Regions from separate parts of the Streptomyces sp. NPDC029014 genome, predicted to be linked through region 2. Evidence: riboswitches for the same ligand, from Rfam matches in the RefSeq annotation. Region 2 holds a riboswitch; each other region holds the start of a gene.
The links. A riboswitch is a leader RNA that binds a small molecule or an ion and turns the genes downstream of it on or off. The one in region 2 is predicted to bind cobalamin.
Positions count from the first base shown of each region.

Region 1 (5,417 bases), on a different contig from region 2:
CCGAGATGCGCAGGGTGACGTCGATCCGGGGGCGGCCCAGCTCGTCGAGCGGGATCGGCTCCAGGCCGGTGACACGGCGCGAGGCCTCGTCCCACACCGGGCGGACGCCGAGCAGGGCGAGGGCCTCCGCCACGTCGTCGCCCGCCGTGCGCATCGCGCTCGTACCCCACAGCGAGAGGCCGACGGAGGCCGGCCACTCGCCGTTGTCCGTGCGGTAGCGGGTGAGGAGCGACTCGGCGAGGGCCTGGCCCGTCTCCCACGCCAGGCGGGACGGGACGGCCTTCGGGTCGACCGAGTAGAAGTTCCGGCCCGTCGGCAGGACGTTGACCAGGCCGCGCAGCGGGGAGCCCGAGGGGCCCGCCGGCACGAAGCGGCCGTCGAGGGCCGCCACCACGTGCGCGATCTCGTCCGTCGTGCCGGCCAGCCGCGGCACCACCTCGCGGGCCGCGAAGTCCAGTACGGCCGCCACGTCCGCCGAACGGCCCGCCGCGACCTCGGCCACCGCGGCCGGGTCCCAGCCTGTGTCCTCCATCGCCTGCACCAGCGCCCGCGCCGTCTCCTCCGCCTCGTCGGCGGACGTACGGGTCGCCGCGGACTCGTCCAGGCCGAGCGCCTCGCGCAGGCCGGGCAGAGCGGTCGTACCGCCCCAGATCTGGCGGGCCCGCAGGATCGCCAGGACCAGGTTGACGCGGGCCTCGCCGTCCGGGGCACCGCCCAGCACGTGCAGACCGTCACGGATCTGGGCGTCCTTCACCTCGCACAGCCAGCCGTCGACGTGCAGCAGGAAGTCGTCGAAGCCGTCGTCGTCCGGACGCTCCTCCAGACCCAGGTCGTGGTCGAGCTTCGCCGCCTGGATCAGCGTCCAGATCTGCGCGCGGATCGCCGGCAGCTTCGCCGGGTCCATCGAGCTGATCTGCGCGTACTCGTCCAGGTGCTGCTCCAGGCGCGCGATGTCGCCGTACGACTCCGCGCGCGCCATCGGCGGCACCAGGTGGTCGACCAGGGTGGCGTGCACGCGGCGCTTGGCCTGCGTGCCCTCGCCCGGGTCGTTGACGAGGAACGGGTAGACCAGCGGCAGGTCGCCCAGCGCCGCGTCGGGCGCGCACGCCGCCGACAGGCCGGCGTTCTTGCCCGGCAGCCACTCCAAGTTGCCGTGCTTGCCCAGGTGGATCATCGCGTCGGCGCCGAAACCGCCGTCCTCGGCGCCGGCCTGGATCCACCGGTACGCGGCCAGGTAGTGGTGCGACGGCGGCAGGTCCGGGTCGTGGTAGATCGCGATCGGGTTCTCGCCGAACCCGCGCGGCGGCTGGATCAGGATCAGCAGGTTCCCGCGGCGCAGCGCCGCCAGGACGATGTCACCGTCCGGGTTCTGCGAGCGGTCCACGAACATCTCGCCCGGCGCCGGACCCCAGTGCTCCTCGACCTGCTCGCGCAGCTCCGCCGGCAGCTCCGCGAACCAGCGCCGGTAGTCGGCGGCCGGAATGCGGACCGGGTTGCGGGCCAGCTGCTCCTCGGTCAGCCAGTCCTGGTCGTGGCCGCCGGCCTCGATCAGGGCGCGGATCATCTCGTCGCCGTCACCGGAGACCAGACCGGGGATCTCCTCGGCCGGGCCGAAGTCGTAGCCGGCGTCGAGGAGGGCGCGCAGCAGCACCATCGCACTGGCCGGGGTGTCGAGGCCGACCGCGTTGCCGATCCGCGAGTGCTTCGTCGGGTAGGCGGAGAGGACCAGCGCGATCTTCTTGTCGGCGCGGGCGATGTGCCGCAACCGGGCGTGGCGCACGGCGATCCCCGCGACCCGGGCGGCCCGCTCGGCGTCCGCCACGTACGCGGGCAGGCCGTCCTCGTCGAACTCCTTGAAGGAGAACGGGACGGTGATCAGACGGCCGTCGAACTCGGGCACGGCGACCTGCGTCGCGGCGTCGAGCGGAGACAGGCCCTCGTCGTTCTCCTCCCACGCACTGCGCGAACCCGTCAGGCACAGCGCCTGCAGGACCGGCACGCCCAGGCCGGCGAGCGCGCCCGCGTCCCAGGACTCGTCGTCGCCGCCGGCGGAGGCGGTCGCCGGGCGGGTGCCGCCGGCCGCGAGCACGGTGGTGATCACCGCGTCGGCCCCCTCCAGGGTGGCCAGCAGCTCCGGCTCCGGGGTGCGCAGGGAGGACACGTACAGCGGCATCGGGGAGCCCCCCGCCGCCTCGATCGCGTCGCACAGGGTGTGCACGAAGCCCGTGTTGCCGCTCATCTGGTGGGCACGGTAGTAGAGCACCGCGATGCGGGGGACGGGGGTGGGCGTGGGGGTGGGGCTGGAGGTGGGTGCGGGTGCGGCCGTCGGCGCGGGCGTGCCGGGGGCCGACGGCTTCGGGCGCTCCAGGGCGCCCCAGGTGGGCGCGGCGGCCGGCGGCTCGAAGCCGTGGCCGGTGAGCAGGACGGTGTCGGACAGGAAGCGGGCCAGCTGCTCCAGGTTGGCCGGGCCGCCGTGCGCGAGGTAGGCGTGCGCCTCGGCAGCGATGCCGATCGGCACCGTCGACGCCTCCATCAGCTGCGCGTCCGGGGCCTGTTCGCCGGTCAGGACGACGACGGGGCGGGTCTGCTCGGACGCCAGCAGCAGGTCGAGGCCGTCCTGCCAGGCCCGCAGGCCGCCGAGCAGGCGTACGACGACCAGCTCGACGCCGTCGAGGAGGCCGGAGAGGTCGTCGAGGGGAAGGCGGGAGGGGTTCGCGAACCGGTACGGCACCGGGCCGTCCGCGGCCGCTCGGGCGCTGAGCAGATCGGTGTCGGACGTCGACAGCAGCAGGATCATGCGGCGGCAGGCCTTCCTCGGGGTTTCCGCGCCCCGGGCAGTGAGGACGGCGGGAGTTCCTGACTCACCCGGATCGGCGGCTGCTCTGCCGGGTTCACAGTGGCGGGACCGCGCCGGAATCGCACCGGGCTTCCTCCCATGTCGCCGTCCTCGGCGATGAGCGGGCCGAATGGCACGCCGAAGGTCATCTTAGGTGCCGTTTCCCCTGGCCGGGAGTGGGGGTCACCACGCACCCACCGCCCGCGACGGCCGGGGCCGCGGAGCCGGGACACCGCTGGTGGGGAGGGGCGGGGAGGGGTGGGGACGGGCCCGCGGGGGGCCTTCGCGGTGTGGGGGGCGGGGTGGGCGGGGGTGGGTGTGTGGGGGGCATGCGGGGGTGCGATGGGGGTGTGCGGCGGGCGACGGGGTGCGCTGGGGCGACGGGGTGCGCTGGGGGTGCGGTGGGAGCGGTGGGAGCGCACTTCTGCCGTGCGATGGCTGCACGCCCCGGCCCGGCCGGCCACGCCCGCCCCGTCGGTGCTCCCGCGCCACGACCGCCGTGCCCCGTCCCGCCCCCCGCCCCCCGGCCCCCGCGACCTCGCTCCCACCACGTGCCCGTTCGGCCTCCGCCCCGCGGAACCCGTGCCGGTTGCCGGTTGCGGGTTGCCGGTGGCCGCAGGTCGGAGGTGGTGACGGCCACAGGTCGGGGGCCGGGATTCGTGGGTATGCTCGCCGCCATGCCCACACCCCCCTCCGCCCCCGCCGCACGGGACGAACCCGTCATACGGGAGCGCGGTGACGCCTGCCCCGGCGCACTGCGCCTCCACGCGGCCGACGACGGGTACCTGGCCCGGGTGCGGATCCCCGGCGGGATGCTCGGCGAGGACGCGGCGCTGCTGCTCGCCGACGCCGCCGACCGGCTCGGCGACGGGCACATCGACCTCACCTCGCGCGGCAACGCCCAGCTCCGCGGGCTCGGTGCGAGCTGCGGTGGCGAACTGGCCGGGGTGCTGGACCGCGCCGGGCTGCTGCCCGCGCCCACCCACGAGCGGGTCCGCAACATCGTCGCCTCACCGCTGACCGGCCTGGAGCTGCCGGTGCTGCCGGACGTGGCCCCGTGGGTGGGCGAGCTGGACCGACTGCTGTGCGCCGACCCGGCCGCGGCCGCCCTGTCCGGCCGCTTCCTGTTCGCCCTCGACGACGGCCGCGGTGACGTGGCGTCGCTGGACGCGGACGTCACCGTCATCGCCCGCGGCGACGAACACGCCCACGTGTTCGTCGCCGCCACGCCCACCGCGCAGATCGCCGACCCGGCTGCCCAGGGCGCAGTGGCTGCCGGTCCGGCGTCCGGCGGTTCGGTGGCTGCCGGTTCGGCGTCTGCCGGTTTGGTGTCGTCCGGTTCGGCGTCCGCCGGTCCGGTGTCCGGCGTCGGTGCGGCGGGCGGCCCCGGGGGCGGCGTCGGATCCGGAACGGCCCGCGGTTCCGCGGGCGTTGCGGTGCCGGCGGTGCTCGTGGCCGCGGCCGATGCGCCGCGCGCCGCGGTGGTCGCCGCCCGGTACTTCCTCGATGCGGCCCGCGCGGCTGGTACCCGTGCCTGGCGGGCCGTCGAACTGCCCCCCGAACACGCCCTGAGCGCGGCCGGGTTGGCTGCTCGGTTGGCGGCCGTCGGCGTTCCGGCCACCGTTGTGCCCGTGCCCGTGCCCGTGCCCGTGCCCGTGCCCCTGCCCGTGCCCCTGCCCGCCGCCGGCGTTGCTTTCACGGACGGGCCCGGGCCCGAGCCCGGGGTCGTCGTCGGGCCCGGCGGGGCCGCCGCGCTCAGCGTGCTCGCGCCGCTCGGCCGGTTGACCACCGCCCAGTGGCGGCTGCTGGCCCGGCTCACCGGCCGGATGCGGCTCACGCCCTGGCGGGGGATCGTCGTCCCCGGTCTGGCGGCCGACCGGGCCGCCGAGGCGCTGGCGGCCCTCGCCGACGCCGGGCTCGTCACCGCACCCGACGACCCCTGGCGTTCCGTCACCGCCTGCACCGGGCGGCCCGGTTGCGCCAAGTCCCTGGCCGACGTCCGCGCCGACGCCCGGGCCGTCGCGGCCCGCGCGACCGGACCGCTGCCCGTGCACTGGTCCGGCTGCGAACGCCGCTGCGGCCACCCCCGCGGCACCGCGTGGGTCGACCTCGTCGCCACCCCCGACGGCTACGCCCTCTCCGCCCCCGCCGGCAGCCCCCCGCACCACGGCGGCGGCCTCAAGACTTCCGACCAGCTGGCCGCGGCCCTCGCGTCCGCACGCCGCACCACCTCCCACGACGACGCAGCGAAGAAATGAGCGAGTACACAGTGTTCGAGTACGAGAAGGACGGCGCGGAGATCTACCGCCAGTCCTTTGCCACGATCCGCGCAGAGGCGGACCTCTCCGGGCTGCCCGCCTCCGTCGCGCAGGTCGCGGTACGCATGATTCACGCCTGCGGAATGACCGACCTGCCCCGGGACCTCGGCTACACCCCGGACGTCGTCCTGCGCGCCCGCGCCGCCCTGCACGCCGGGGCGCCCATCCTCTGCGACGTACAGATGGTCGCCAGCGGTGTCACCCGCAAGCGCCTGCCCGCCGACAACGAGGTGATCTGCACCCTCTCCGACCCGGCCGTCCCC
Region 1 is NZ_JBVHVT010000024.1:41,014-46,430, reverse strand. Features, by position in the region: gene cobN (cobaltochelatase subunit CobN) at 1-2,797, opposite strand, end outside; cobalamin riboswitch at 2,835-2,972, opposite strand; gene ACZ4VL_RS15615 (hypothetical protein) at 3,514-5,094, shown strand; gene ACZ4VL_RS15610 (precorrin-8X methylmutase) at 5,091-5,417, shown strand, end outside.
Region 1: linked by a shared signal. The riboswitch ahead of cobN (cobaltochelatase subunit CobN) and the one ahead of ACZ4VL_RS08890 (ABC transporter substrate-binding protein) in region 2 are both predicted to bind cobalamin.

Region 2 (5,417 bases):
CCCGACGACGTTGTAGACGAGCGGTAGGTAGGCGCCGACCAGCTCGTCCTGCGCGCGGGGATCGCCCGCGCGGGCGGCCGCGACCAGCTCTGCCGTGTGCTGTGTAGTCATATGAGGTTCCCTGTCCGTACCGGCGGTCGATGATGCCCGATACCAGGGAGACCGTCGAGCAGCGGCCGGATAACAGTTATTCGGAGGAAGATTTCGAAAACCGGTTTCGGGTGGGCGGGTCGAGGGGCGGCAGTGGCCGGGCAGCGGGGCGCGGGGCGGCCCCGTCGGGTCCCCGGCTTCTGCGGAACCCGGCGACAGGCCAGGGCGGGCCCGATAGGGTCTGCGCAAGGAGTTCCGTCGCGTGGAACGACCGGGGGGTCGCCTCGTGTCCTGCCATCCTTACGCAGCCCTCGCCGCCCAGCGACTGCTGCCGGTGCTGCGCACTCCGGGCGTGGACGACGCCGTCCGCCGGACCGAAGCCCTACTGGCCGCCGGCTGCCGGGTGGTCGAACTGACCACCACGACCCCCGGTTGGGCGCGGGCCGTCGCCCGGGTCGCGCCGCTCGCCGACGCGCACGGCCGCCCCGCGATGATCGGGGTCGGCACGGTCACCGCCGCCGGGCAGGCGGAAGCCGCCCTGGACGCCGGCGCCGCCTTCCTGGTCTCCCCGTACCCGGCCCCCGAAGTCCGGGACACCGCTGCCCGGCGCGGGGCGGTGTTCGTCGAGGGCGGCTTCACCCCCGGCGAGATCGCCGCCGCGGTGCGGTACGCGGGCGCCGCCAAGGTGTTCCCGGCGCACCTCGGCGGCCCCGGCTTCATCCGCTCCCTGGCTGCCGTGCTCCCCGCGGCCGTCCTGCTCCCGACCGGCGGCATCCGGCCCGCCGAGGTCCGGGACTGGCTCGACGCCGGGGCCGCGGCCGTCGGCATCGGCAGCGGCCTGCCGGACGATCCCGCGGAACTGGCCGCCGTCTTCGCGGAGCTGGCGGGCCCGTGCTGCGCCGCCTGCGAGGGGACGGGCCGCTGAGATGCCGGGCGGGTACGCGGACGGTGGCGCGGTGGATGCGGGCGGCGGCCCGGGCGAGGGGTTGGCCGGCACCCTGGACGCAGCCGGGGACGAGGGGGCCGTGGCAGACCCCCGGTACGACGTGGTGGTCCTCGGCGAGGTCCTGGTCGAGATCCACGCCGACACCGCCCTGCGGGCGGCCGCCGACGGCAGCCCGGCCCGGATCTCCTACTCCGGCGACGCCCTGAACGCCGCCGCGGCCGCCGCGGCGGCGGGAGCCCGGACCGCCCTCCTCACCGTCGTCGGCGATGACGAGCTCAGCGTTCCGCTGCTGCGCCGGGTCGCCGAACTCGGCGTGGACACCGCCCACGTCCACCGGGCCCCGCGGCCCAACGGGGCCTACCTCCTCGCTGCCGACACCACAGGCGCCCGCGAGTTCGTCTACTGGCGTACGCACAGCGCCGGATCCACCCTCTCGCCCGGACACGTGGAAGCCTGGCGGAACGTGCTGACCGGAGCCGGGGCCCTCATCACCAGCGGGATCACCGGTGCCCTGTCGGCCGGCAGCGGCGAGGCGGTGGTGGCCGCCGCCGAGACCGTGCACCGGGCAGGCGGGCACGTCTCGTACGACCCCAACTTCCGGCCCCGGCTGACCGGCCGGGCCGCGGCCCGGCAACTGCTGGCGCGGGTCGCCCCGCTGACCGGACTGCTGAAGACCTCCTGCCCCGACGACGCGCTCGCCCTCGTGGGCACCGCCGACCCCGGCGCCGCCGCAGCCCGTTACCGCGCGCTGGGCGCCCGTACGGTCGCGGTCACCGCGGGGGCGGACCGGCTGCTCCTGGACGACGGGACGCGGGCCGAGTACCACTCCGTGCCCGTCAACCCGGCTCCGGTCGACGCCACCGGAGCCGGGGACTGCTTCACCGGCACCGTCACCGCCCGGCTCGCCCTCGGCGACAGCCTCGCCGACGCCGTGGCCCACGGCATCGCCGCCGCGTCCCTGTCGGTCTCCGGGCGGGGCGGCACCGGCCGCGTCCCCACGTTCGCCCAGACCGCGGCCCTGGCCGCCACCCACCGCCGGCGCCGCGCCCCGGGGGACACGCACCCTTAATCGAGTGGATCTTCTCGCCGCGACATGGCATGGTTGTCCTCATCGAAGGGGTGTAGCTCAGCTGGTCAGAGCGTCGGTCTCCAAAACCGAATGTCGCAGGTTCGAATCCTGTCGCCCCTGCCACGGTGAACCGGTGGTTCACGTGTGAAGGCCCAGGTCCGGGTTGGCGGACCTGGGCCTTCGTCATGTCACCGCGCGTTCCGTGGCGTCTGGCAGACTGGTGTGGACCAACTCGGCGGTGCAGGACAGGAAACCGGTGCGAATCCGGTGCGGTCCCGCCACTGTGACCGGCCCGCCTCCCGCGGGCCGGAAGCCAGATACTGACGCACCGCCTCTTCACGTCGACCAGGGGACGAGGATCCCCCGGAGAGGCTTCGCCATGCCGCGTTCCCGCGCCCTGCTGCGTGCACTCGCCCCGATCACCCTGCTGGTACCGCTCGCCGCCTGTGGCGGGTCGAGCGGGGCCGGTCAGGGCGCCGCCCCGGGGAAGGCCGCCGCGCCCGGGTTCCCGTACACCACCGTCAACTGCGGTGTCACCAGCACCTACCAGGCCCCGCCGCAGCGGGCCGTCACCATGAACCAGCACGCCACCGAGCTGCTGCTCGCGCTCGGCCTGCAGGACCGGATGGCCGGGACCGCCTACCTGGACGACGCGGTGCTCCCCGCCTACGAGCCCGCCTACGACCGCATCAAGGTGCTGGCGAAGGAGTACCCGTCCAAGGAGGTGCTCCTCGGCGCCAACCCGGACTTCGTGTACGGCGGTTACTCCAGCGCCTTCGACAAGGCGCAGGGCCGCGACCGCGCGGCGCTCGCCGGGGCGGGCATCGACACCCGGCTCAGCGTGGAGTACTGCACCGACGGCCCGGTCGGCCTGGACCAGCTGAAGACCGAGATCACCGAGGTCGCCCGGACCTTCGGGGTGCCCGAGCGGGGCGAACGGCTCATTGCCGAGGAGCAGCGCCGCATCGACGCCGTCACGGCCCGGGTCAAGGACAGGGGCCGGCCCTCCGTCTTCGTCTACGACTCCGGCCAGGACAGTGCCTTCACCTCGGGCGGCCACGGCATCGGCAACGAGATCGTCTCCTTGGCCGGCGGGACGAACACCTTCGCCGACCTGGGGGACACCTTCGGCGACGTGTCGTGGGAGAAGGTCATCGAGCGGAGGCCCGAGGTCGTCCTCATCTACGACTACGGCGGCACCACCGTCGAGGCGAAGAAGCAGCGCCTGTTGAACGATCCGGCGCTCGCGGAGGTTCCCGCGGTCAAGAACCGGCGGTTCGCCGTGCTGCCGCTGTCCTCGGCCGTCCTCGGCGTGCGCGTCGCCGACGCCGTCGAGTCCCTGGGTCGCCAGCTCCACCCCGACGCCCCGTGACCCGCCCCCGTACGGGTCCTGGCCGCCGCCCGCCCGTCGCCGTGGTCCTGTTCGTCCTGGCCGCCGCGCTCCTCGCGTCGGCCGTGGCGGGGTTGGCCCTGGGGCCGGTCCGGATCGCCCCCGGGCAGGTGCTCGACCTGGTGCTCCGCGGACCCGGTCCGGGCGGCGGGGCGTTCGGCTCCATCGTGTGGGACGTGCGGATGCCGCGGGTGCTCCTCGGCGCCGTCGTCGGTGGCGGCCTCGCGGTGGCCGGCACCGTCCTGCAGGCCCTCGTCCGCAACCAGCTCGCCGACCCGTTCCTGCTGGGTGCCTCCTCGGGTGCTTCGGCCGGCGCGGTCCTCGTCATCGTCCTCGGGGCGGGAGCCGGCACCGCGGGCGCGGGGAGTCTCGCGGGCCTCGCCGGAATCGCGGGCGGGGCCGGGGTGCCCGCGGCCGCGTTCGCCGGGTCGATGTGCGCGCTCGTCGCCGTGTACGCGATGGCCCGGCGCGGCGGGAGCATGACGACCGGGCGGCTGGTCCTCGCCGGCGTCGCCGTCCAGTACGTCCTGTCCGCGCTCACCAGCCTGGTGCTCGTCCTCGCCGCCCGCCCCGACCAGGTGCGGTCCGTCCTCTTCTGGACCCTGGGCGGCCTCGGCGGCGCCCGCCCGGACGAACTGGCCCTGCCCGCGGCGGTGCTGGCCGCCGGCACCGCCCTGTTGATAGCCCTCGCCCGGCCGTTGGACCTGCTGCTGGCGGGGGAGGAGGGTGCGCACACCCTCGGGCTGGACGCGGGCCGCTTCCGCGCCGCCGTCTTCGTCCTCGTCTCCCTCGTCGTCGGGGTGCTCGTGGCGTACAGCGGGGCGATCGGCTTCGTCGGGCTGATGGTGCCGCACGCCGCCCGGATGGTCGTCGGGGCCGCGCACCGGGCCCTGCTGCCGGTCGCCGCCCTCGGCGGGGCGGTGTTCCTGCTCCTGGCCGACCTGATCGCGCGTACGGCGGCGGCGCCCGAGGAGATACCGGTCGGCGTGGTCACCGCCCTGGTCGGCGGACCGTTCTTCCTGTGGATGCTGAGGCGTTCCACGCGCACCGAGGGGGTGCCGGCATGACCGCGGGCGGGCGCGCGCACCCGCTGGACCTCACCGTCGACGGCGTGGGGTACACCACCGGCGGACACACCCTGCTCCACGGAGTGGACCTCACCGCCCGGCCCGGCGAGACGGTCGGCGTGGTCGGCCCCAACGGCAGCGGCAAGACCACGCTGTTGCGCTGCGTGTACGGCACCCTGCGGCCCACCACCGGCCGTGTCCTGCTGGACGGCGCGGACGCGGCGGCGCTCGGCGTCAAACACCGGGCCCGGCGCACCGCGGTCGTCCCGCAGGACGCGACCGGCCTGCTCGGACTGACCGTCCGCGAGGTCGTCGCCATGGGGCGCAGCCCGCACAAGCGGTTCTGGGAGCAGGACGGCCCGGACGACGCCCGGCGCGTCGCCGAGGCCCTGGAGACCGTGGGCGTCGCCGCGTTCGCGGACCGCCCCTTCGACGAACTGTCCGGCGGCGAACGCCAGCGCGCCCTCGTGGCCCGCGCCCTGGCCCAGGACCCCGGCCTGCTCGCCCTGGACGAGCCGACGAACCACCTCGACGTCCGCTACCAGCTGGAGCTCCTGGCCCTGGTGCGCGCCCTGCCCGCCACCGCCGTCCTCGTCCTCCACGACCTGAACCTGGCCGCCGCCTCCTGCGACCGCCTGTACGTCCTGTCGGCCGGCCGACTGGCCGCCTCGGGCCCCCCGTCCGAGGTCCTGACGGAGGAGCTGCTGGCCGAGGTGTACGGGGTACGGACCCGGATCGGCGTCCACCCGGCCACGGGCGTCCCGAACATCGTCTACCTTCCCCTGGACGCGCAGCCGGCGGCCCGCTGACCGGGACCGGCAGCGGGACCGCACCGGGACCGGCAGGACGAGGCCG
Region 2 is NZ_JBVHVT010000012.1:19,728-25,144, reverse strand. Features, by position in the region: gene ACZ4VL_RS08910 (sigma-70 family RNA polymerase sigma factor) at 1-111, opposite strand, end outside; gene ACZ4VL_RS08905 (bifunctional 4-hydroxy-2-oxoglutarate aldolase/2-dehydro-3-deoxy-phosphogluconate aldolase) at 353-1,015, shown strand; gene ACZ4VL_RS08900 (PfkB family carbohydrate kinase) at 1,116-2,105, shown strand; tRNA gene ACZ4VL_RS08895 (tRNA-Trp) at 2,152-2,228, shown strand; cobalamin riboswitch at 2,312-2,448, shown strand; gene ACZ4VL_RS08890 (ABC transporter substrate-binding protein) at 2,485-3,477, shown strand; gene ACZ4VL_RS08885 (FecCD family ABC transporter permease) at 3,474-4,562, shown strand; gene ACZ4VL_RS08880 (ABC transporter ATP-binding protein) at 4,559-5,371, shown strand.

Region 3 (5,417 bases), on a different contig from region 2:
CTGCTGGTCAAGTCCGGTCGGCTGAAGTGGGCCTGGGTGACCGGTGTGCCGCTGGCCTGGGACGTGGCCGTCACCCTCACCGCGAGCTGGCAGAAGATCTTCTCGGACGACGTGAAGGTCGGCTTCTTCGCCCAGCGCGACAAGTACCAGGACGGCATCGACGCCGGCAAGGTGCTCGCACCCGCGAAGAACATGGACGAGATGCACACGGTGGTCCTCAACGCCACCGTGGACGGCGTCCTGTCCGGCCTGTTCGCCGTCCTGATCGTCATCGTGCTGCTGGACGCGGCCCGCACCTGCATCCGGGCCGTCCGCAGCCCCGCATCGGTGCGGCTCACCGAGGTCCCGTGGACCGAGTCGAAGATCATCGCTCCGGCCGGGCTCCTCGCGACCCCGCAGGAACGGGCCGAACTCGCCGCCGCCGGCCTCGACTCGGGCGGCGGCCGCGCGAAGGAGCCCGTGGCGTGAGCGGCGGCGCGGTGCGCGGCGCGCTGGCGAAGGCGCGGTTCTACCTGCGGGAGTTCTCCGGCGAGGCGGCGTACGACCGGTACGTCGTGCACGCCCGCTCCCACGATCCGGACGCCGAGGTCATGACCCGCCGCGCCTTCGAACGGGCCCGCACCGACGCCCGCGAGGCGGACCCCCGCGAGGGTTTCCGCTGCTGCTGAGCGCTCGCCGCACCACCGCACGCCGCACGTCGCACGTCGCACGCCGAGGGGCCCCGCCGCATCCGGCGGGGCCCCTCGGCGCGTTGCGGCCGGATCAGCGCGCCCAGTCCTTGAGGACGTCCGTCTGGAGGGTGATGCCGACGGGGTCGGGAAGGACGATGTCCATTCCGTACGGCACGATGTGCGCGCTCTCGTAGCGCCGGCCGTTGGGCTGGGTGTAGACGGACACCTCGCCCTTGGCCCGGTCGATGAGCAGGTAGACGGGAATGCCGGTTTCCGCGTAGGCACGCGGCTTCTCGACGTGGTCGCGGCGCTGCGTGTCGGAGTCCCACAAGGTCACCTCGACGACCATGAGGATCGGGGCCGGGTCGACCCAGTCGCCCTGCCCGACGAAAGCATCCGGGTGCGCGAGTACCGCGTCGGGGATCGCCCGCCCGTCCCGGTACTCCTGCGCCTTGATCCCCTGGCCAGGGTGCAGGAACAGATCGGGCCGTGACTGCATGCAGACCTTGAGCAGCCACTGGATGATGCGCCCGTGGTCGCCGTCCGGCATTGCTTTGCTCCTGATGATCCCGTCGATGAACTCCAGCCGCGTCCCCTCCCTCTCTTGGGCCGCTATGCGCGCCACGGCTTCGAAGTCCTCTGTCAGCATGTGGGGCCGGTGAGTCATCACGCTCATGCCTCGCTCGCCTTTCTCGACGGTGCTGTCCCTGACGATAGCCCCGGGCGCCCGCCCGCGTCCGGCACACTCGGCGGCATGGACATCGACATCCGCATCGCCGAGACCGACGAGTACGAACGGATCGGCGAGATCACCGGGCAGGCCTACACCGGGGACGGGCTGCTCGACCAGAACGAGGACGACACCTACCTGAACGTCCTGCGCGACGTGGCCGGCCGGGCCGCCGACGGCGAGGTGCTGGTCGCCGTCCGGGACGGGGAGGTGCTCGGCGGGGTGACCTTCGCCCCGCCCGGGAGCCCCCTCGCCGACGTCGCCGGCCCGCACGAGGCCGAGTTCCGGATGCTCGCCGTGGCGCCCGGGGCGCGCGGCGCGGGCGTCGGAGAGGCCCTCGTACGGGCGTGCATCGAGCGGGCCCGGGCCCTCGACGGGGTCACCGCGCTGACCCTTTCCACTCAGCCGGCGATGCGCGGCGCCCAGCGGATCTACGCCCGTCTGGGCTTCGTCCGCACCCCGGAACTGGACTGGTCCCCGATCCCCGCACTGACCCTGCTCACCTACCGACTGGAGCTGTGGGGCCACGCTCAGCAAAGGGGCGGACACAACATCTAGGGGGTCACACAGAAACCTCCCCCCACATGTATGCTCATCCTCGCTGTCGCCGCAGGGGAATCCGGTGCGAATCCGGAACTGTCCCGCAACGGTATGAAGTACACCCATCGGTGTCACCGAAGTCCGACGACCTGCCGACGGCGCGCCCGGCTCGACCGAACCGGGTGCCGACCACGTCCGGGCCTCGCGGTAGGGCCTGCGGACGCCGCGCGGTGCTGCCCTCCCACGGGCCCTTGCCCGCGCGCGCCCGCTCGCGCCCGCACCGCCGCCGTCCCGGAGCCGAGCGAGGGAGAGCTCCCCCCGTGACCATCGCGCCTTCCGCACCGCGCGCCGAGTCCGACCCGTCCGACAACGGAACTGAGGGGGGCCCCGGGGCCGCGCTGCTGCGCACCCTCACCGAGCTGACCGCCGACCTTCCCGACACCGACCCCGGCCGGGTCGCCGCCGCCGCCCTGCGCGGCCGCAGCGCGGCCGCCGACGAGGCCGAGCTGCGCGGGCTGGCCACCGAGGCCGCGGCAGGTCTGATCTCCGAGGACCCGGCCTACTCCCGGCTCGCCGCCCGCCTGCTGACGATCGCCGTCGCCGAGGAGGCGGCTGGCCAGGGCGCCACCTCCTTCTCCGCCTCGGTCGAGGTCGGTCACCGCGAGGGCCTGATCGCCGACCGCACCGCCGAGTTCGTCCGGCTGCACGCGAGCCGCCTCGACGCGCTGGTCGAGCACACCCTCGGCGAGGGCGCCGACGACCGCTTCGGCTTCTTCGGCCTGCGCACCCTGCACAGCCGCTACCTGCTGCGCCACCCGATCACCCGCCAGGTCATCGAGACCCCGCAGCACTTCATGCTGCGCGTGGCCTGCGGCCTGGCCGAGAACGACGGCATCGAGGCCGTCGAGGAAGTCGCCTCCCTGTACCGGCTGATGAGCCGCCTGGACTACCTGCCGTCCTCCCCCACGCTCTTCAACTCCGGCACCCGGCACCCGCAGATGTCCTCCTGCTACCTGCTGGACTCCCCGCTGGACGAGCTCGACTCGATCTACGACCGCTACCACCAGGTCGCGCGCCTGTCGAAGCACGCCGGCGGCATCGGCCTGTCGTACTCCCGCATCCGCGCCCGCGGTTCGCTGATCCGCGGCACCAACGGCCACTCCAACGGCATCGTCCCGTTCCTGAAGACCCTCGACGCCTCCGTCGCCGCCGTGAACCAGGGCGGCCGCCGCAAGGGTGCCGCCGCCGTCTACCTGGAGACCTGGCACGCGGACATCGAGGAGTTCCTGGAGCTGCGCGACAACACCGGTGAGGACGCCCGGCGCACGCACAACCTGAACCTGGCGCACTGGATCCCGGACGAGTTCATGCGCCGCGTGAACGCCGACGGCGAGTGGTCGCTGTTCTCCCCGGCCGACGTGCCCGAGCTGGTCGACCTGTACGGCGACGAGTTCGACGCCGCCTACGTCAAGGCCGAGCAGGCGGGCCTGGCCAAGAAGACCATGCCGGCCCGCGAGCTGTACGGCCGCATGATGCGCACCCTCGCGCAGACCGGCCAGGGCTGGATGACCTTCAAGGACGCCTCCAACCGGACCGCGAACCAGACCGCCCTGCCGGGCACGGTCGTCCACTCCTCCAACCTGTGCACCGAGATCATCGAGGTCACCAACGACGGCGAGACGGCCGTCTGCAACCTCGGCTCGGTCAACCTCGGCGCGTTCGTCCTCGCCGAGACGGGCGAGATGGACTGGGAGCGCCTGGACGAGACCGTCCGCACCGCCGTGACCTTCCTCGACCGGGTCGTGGACATCAACTTCTACCCGACCGAGGAGGCCGGCCGCTCCAACGCCAAGTGGCGCCCGGTGGGCCTGGGCGCCATGGGCCTCCAGGACGTCTTCTTCAAGCTGCGCCTGCCCTTCGACTCCGCCGCGGCCAAGGCCCTCTCCACGAAGATCGCCGAGCGGATCATGCTGGCGGCCTACGAGGCCTCCGCCGACCTCGCCGAGAAGCACGGCACCCTCCCGGCCTGGGAGCAGACCCGTACCGCCCAGGGCGTGCTGCACCCCGACCACTACGGTGTCGAGCTCACCTGGCCGGAGCGCTGGGACGCGCTGCGCGCCCGCATCGCGACGACCGGCATGCGCAACTCGCTGCTGCTGGCCATCGCGCCGACCGCGACGATCGCCTCGATCGCCGGCGTGTACGAGTGCATCGAGCCGCAGGTGTCCAACCTGTTCAAGCGCGAGACGCTGTCGGGCGAGTTCCTCCAGGTCAACGGCTACCTGGTGGAGGACCTGAAGAAGCTCGGCGTGTGGGACGCCCAGACCCGGGAGGCGCTGCGCGACTCCTCCGGCTCGGTCCAGGGCTTCAACTGGATCCCGGCCGAGGTCCGCGAGCTGTACCGCACGGCGTGGGAGATCCCGCAGCGCGGCCTGATCGACATGGCGGCGGCCCGTACGCCGTACCTGGACCAGTCGCAGTCGCTGAACCTGTTCATGGAGACGCCGACCATCGGCAAGCTGTCGTCGATGTACGCGTACGCCTGGAAGCAGGGCCTGAAGACCACGTACTACCTGCGCTCGCGTCCGGCGACGAGGATCGCCCGCGCCGCGTCCGGCACCGCCGTCCCGGCCGCCGTACCGGAGACCGCCACGCCCCTCCCGCAGGCCCTCGACGCCGAGGCACTGGCCTGCTCCCTTGAGAACCCCGAGTCCTGCGAGGCCTGCCAGTAATCCCCACCCGCCACCCGACCACCACCCCTGGAGGACGGCGCTTCGCGCCGACTGTTATGACCGACAAGAACCTGCTCGACCCCGGCTTCGAGCTGACGCTCCGCCCGATGCGCTACCCGGACTTCTACGAGCGCTACCGGGACGCGATCAAGAACACGTGGACGGTGGAGGAGGTCGACCTCCACTCGGACGTCGCCGACCTGGCGAAGCTGACGCCCGCCGAGCAGCACATGATCGGCCGACTGGTGGCGTTCTTCGCGACGGGCGACTCGATCGTGGCGAACAACCTGGTCCTGACGCTGTACAAGCACATCAACTCCCCGGAGGCGCGCCTGTACCTGTCGCGCCAGCTGTTCGAGGAGGCCGTGCACGTCCAGTTCTACCTGACGCTGCTCGACACCTACCTGCCCGACCCGGACGACCGGGCGGCCGCGTTCGCCGCGGTGGAGAACATCCCCTCCATCCGTGAGAAGGCCCAGTTCTGCTTCAAGTGGATGGACTCGGTCGAGAAGATCGACCGCCTGGAGACCCAGGCCGACCGCCGCCGTTTCCTGCTGAACCTGATCTGCTTCGCGGCGTGCATCGAGGGCCTGTTCTTCTACGGCGCCTTCGCCTACGTGTACTGGTTCCGGTCGCGCGGTCTGCTGCACGGCCTGGCCACCGGCACCAACTGGGTGTTCCGCGACGAGACCATGCACATGAACTTCGCGTTCGAGGTCGTGGACACGGTCCGCAAGGAGGAGC
Region 3 is NZ_JBVHVT010000017.1:10,996-16,412, reverse strand. Features, by position in the region: gene ACZ4VL_RS11730 (carbon starvation CstA family protein) at 1-468, shown strand, start outside; gene ACZ4VL_RS11725 (YbdD/YjiX family protein) at 465-668, shown strand; gene ACZ4VL_RS11720 (Uma2 family endonuclease) at 763-1,347, opposite strand; gene ACZ4VL_RS11715 (GNAT family N-acetyltransferase) at 1,426-1,959, shown strand; cobalamin riboswitch at 1,984-2,112, shown strand; gene ACZ4VL_RS11710 (ribonucleoside-diphosphate reductase subunit alpha) at 2,262-4,673, shown strand; gene ACZ4VL_RS11705 (ribonucleotide-diphosphate reductase subunit beta) at 4,730-5,417, shown strand, end outside.
Region 3: linked by a shared signal. The riboswitch ahead of ACZ4VL_RS11710 (ribonucleoside-diphosphate reductase subunit alpha) and the one ahead of ACZ4VL_RS08890 (ABC transporter substrate-binding protein) in region 2 are both predicted to bind cobalamin.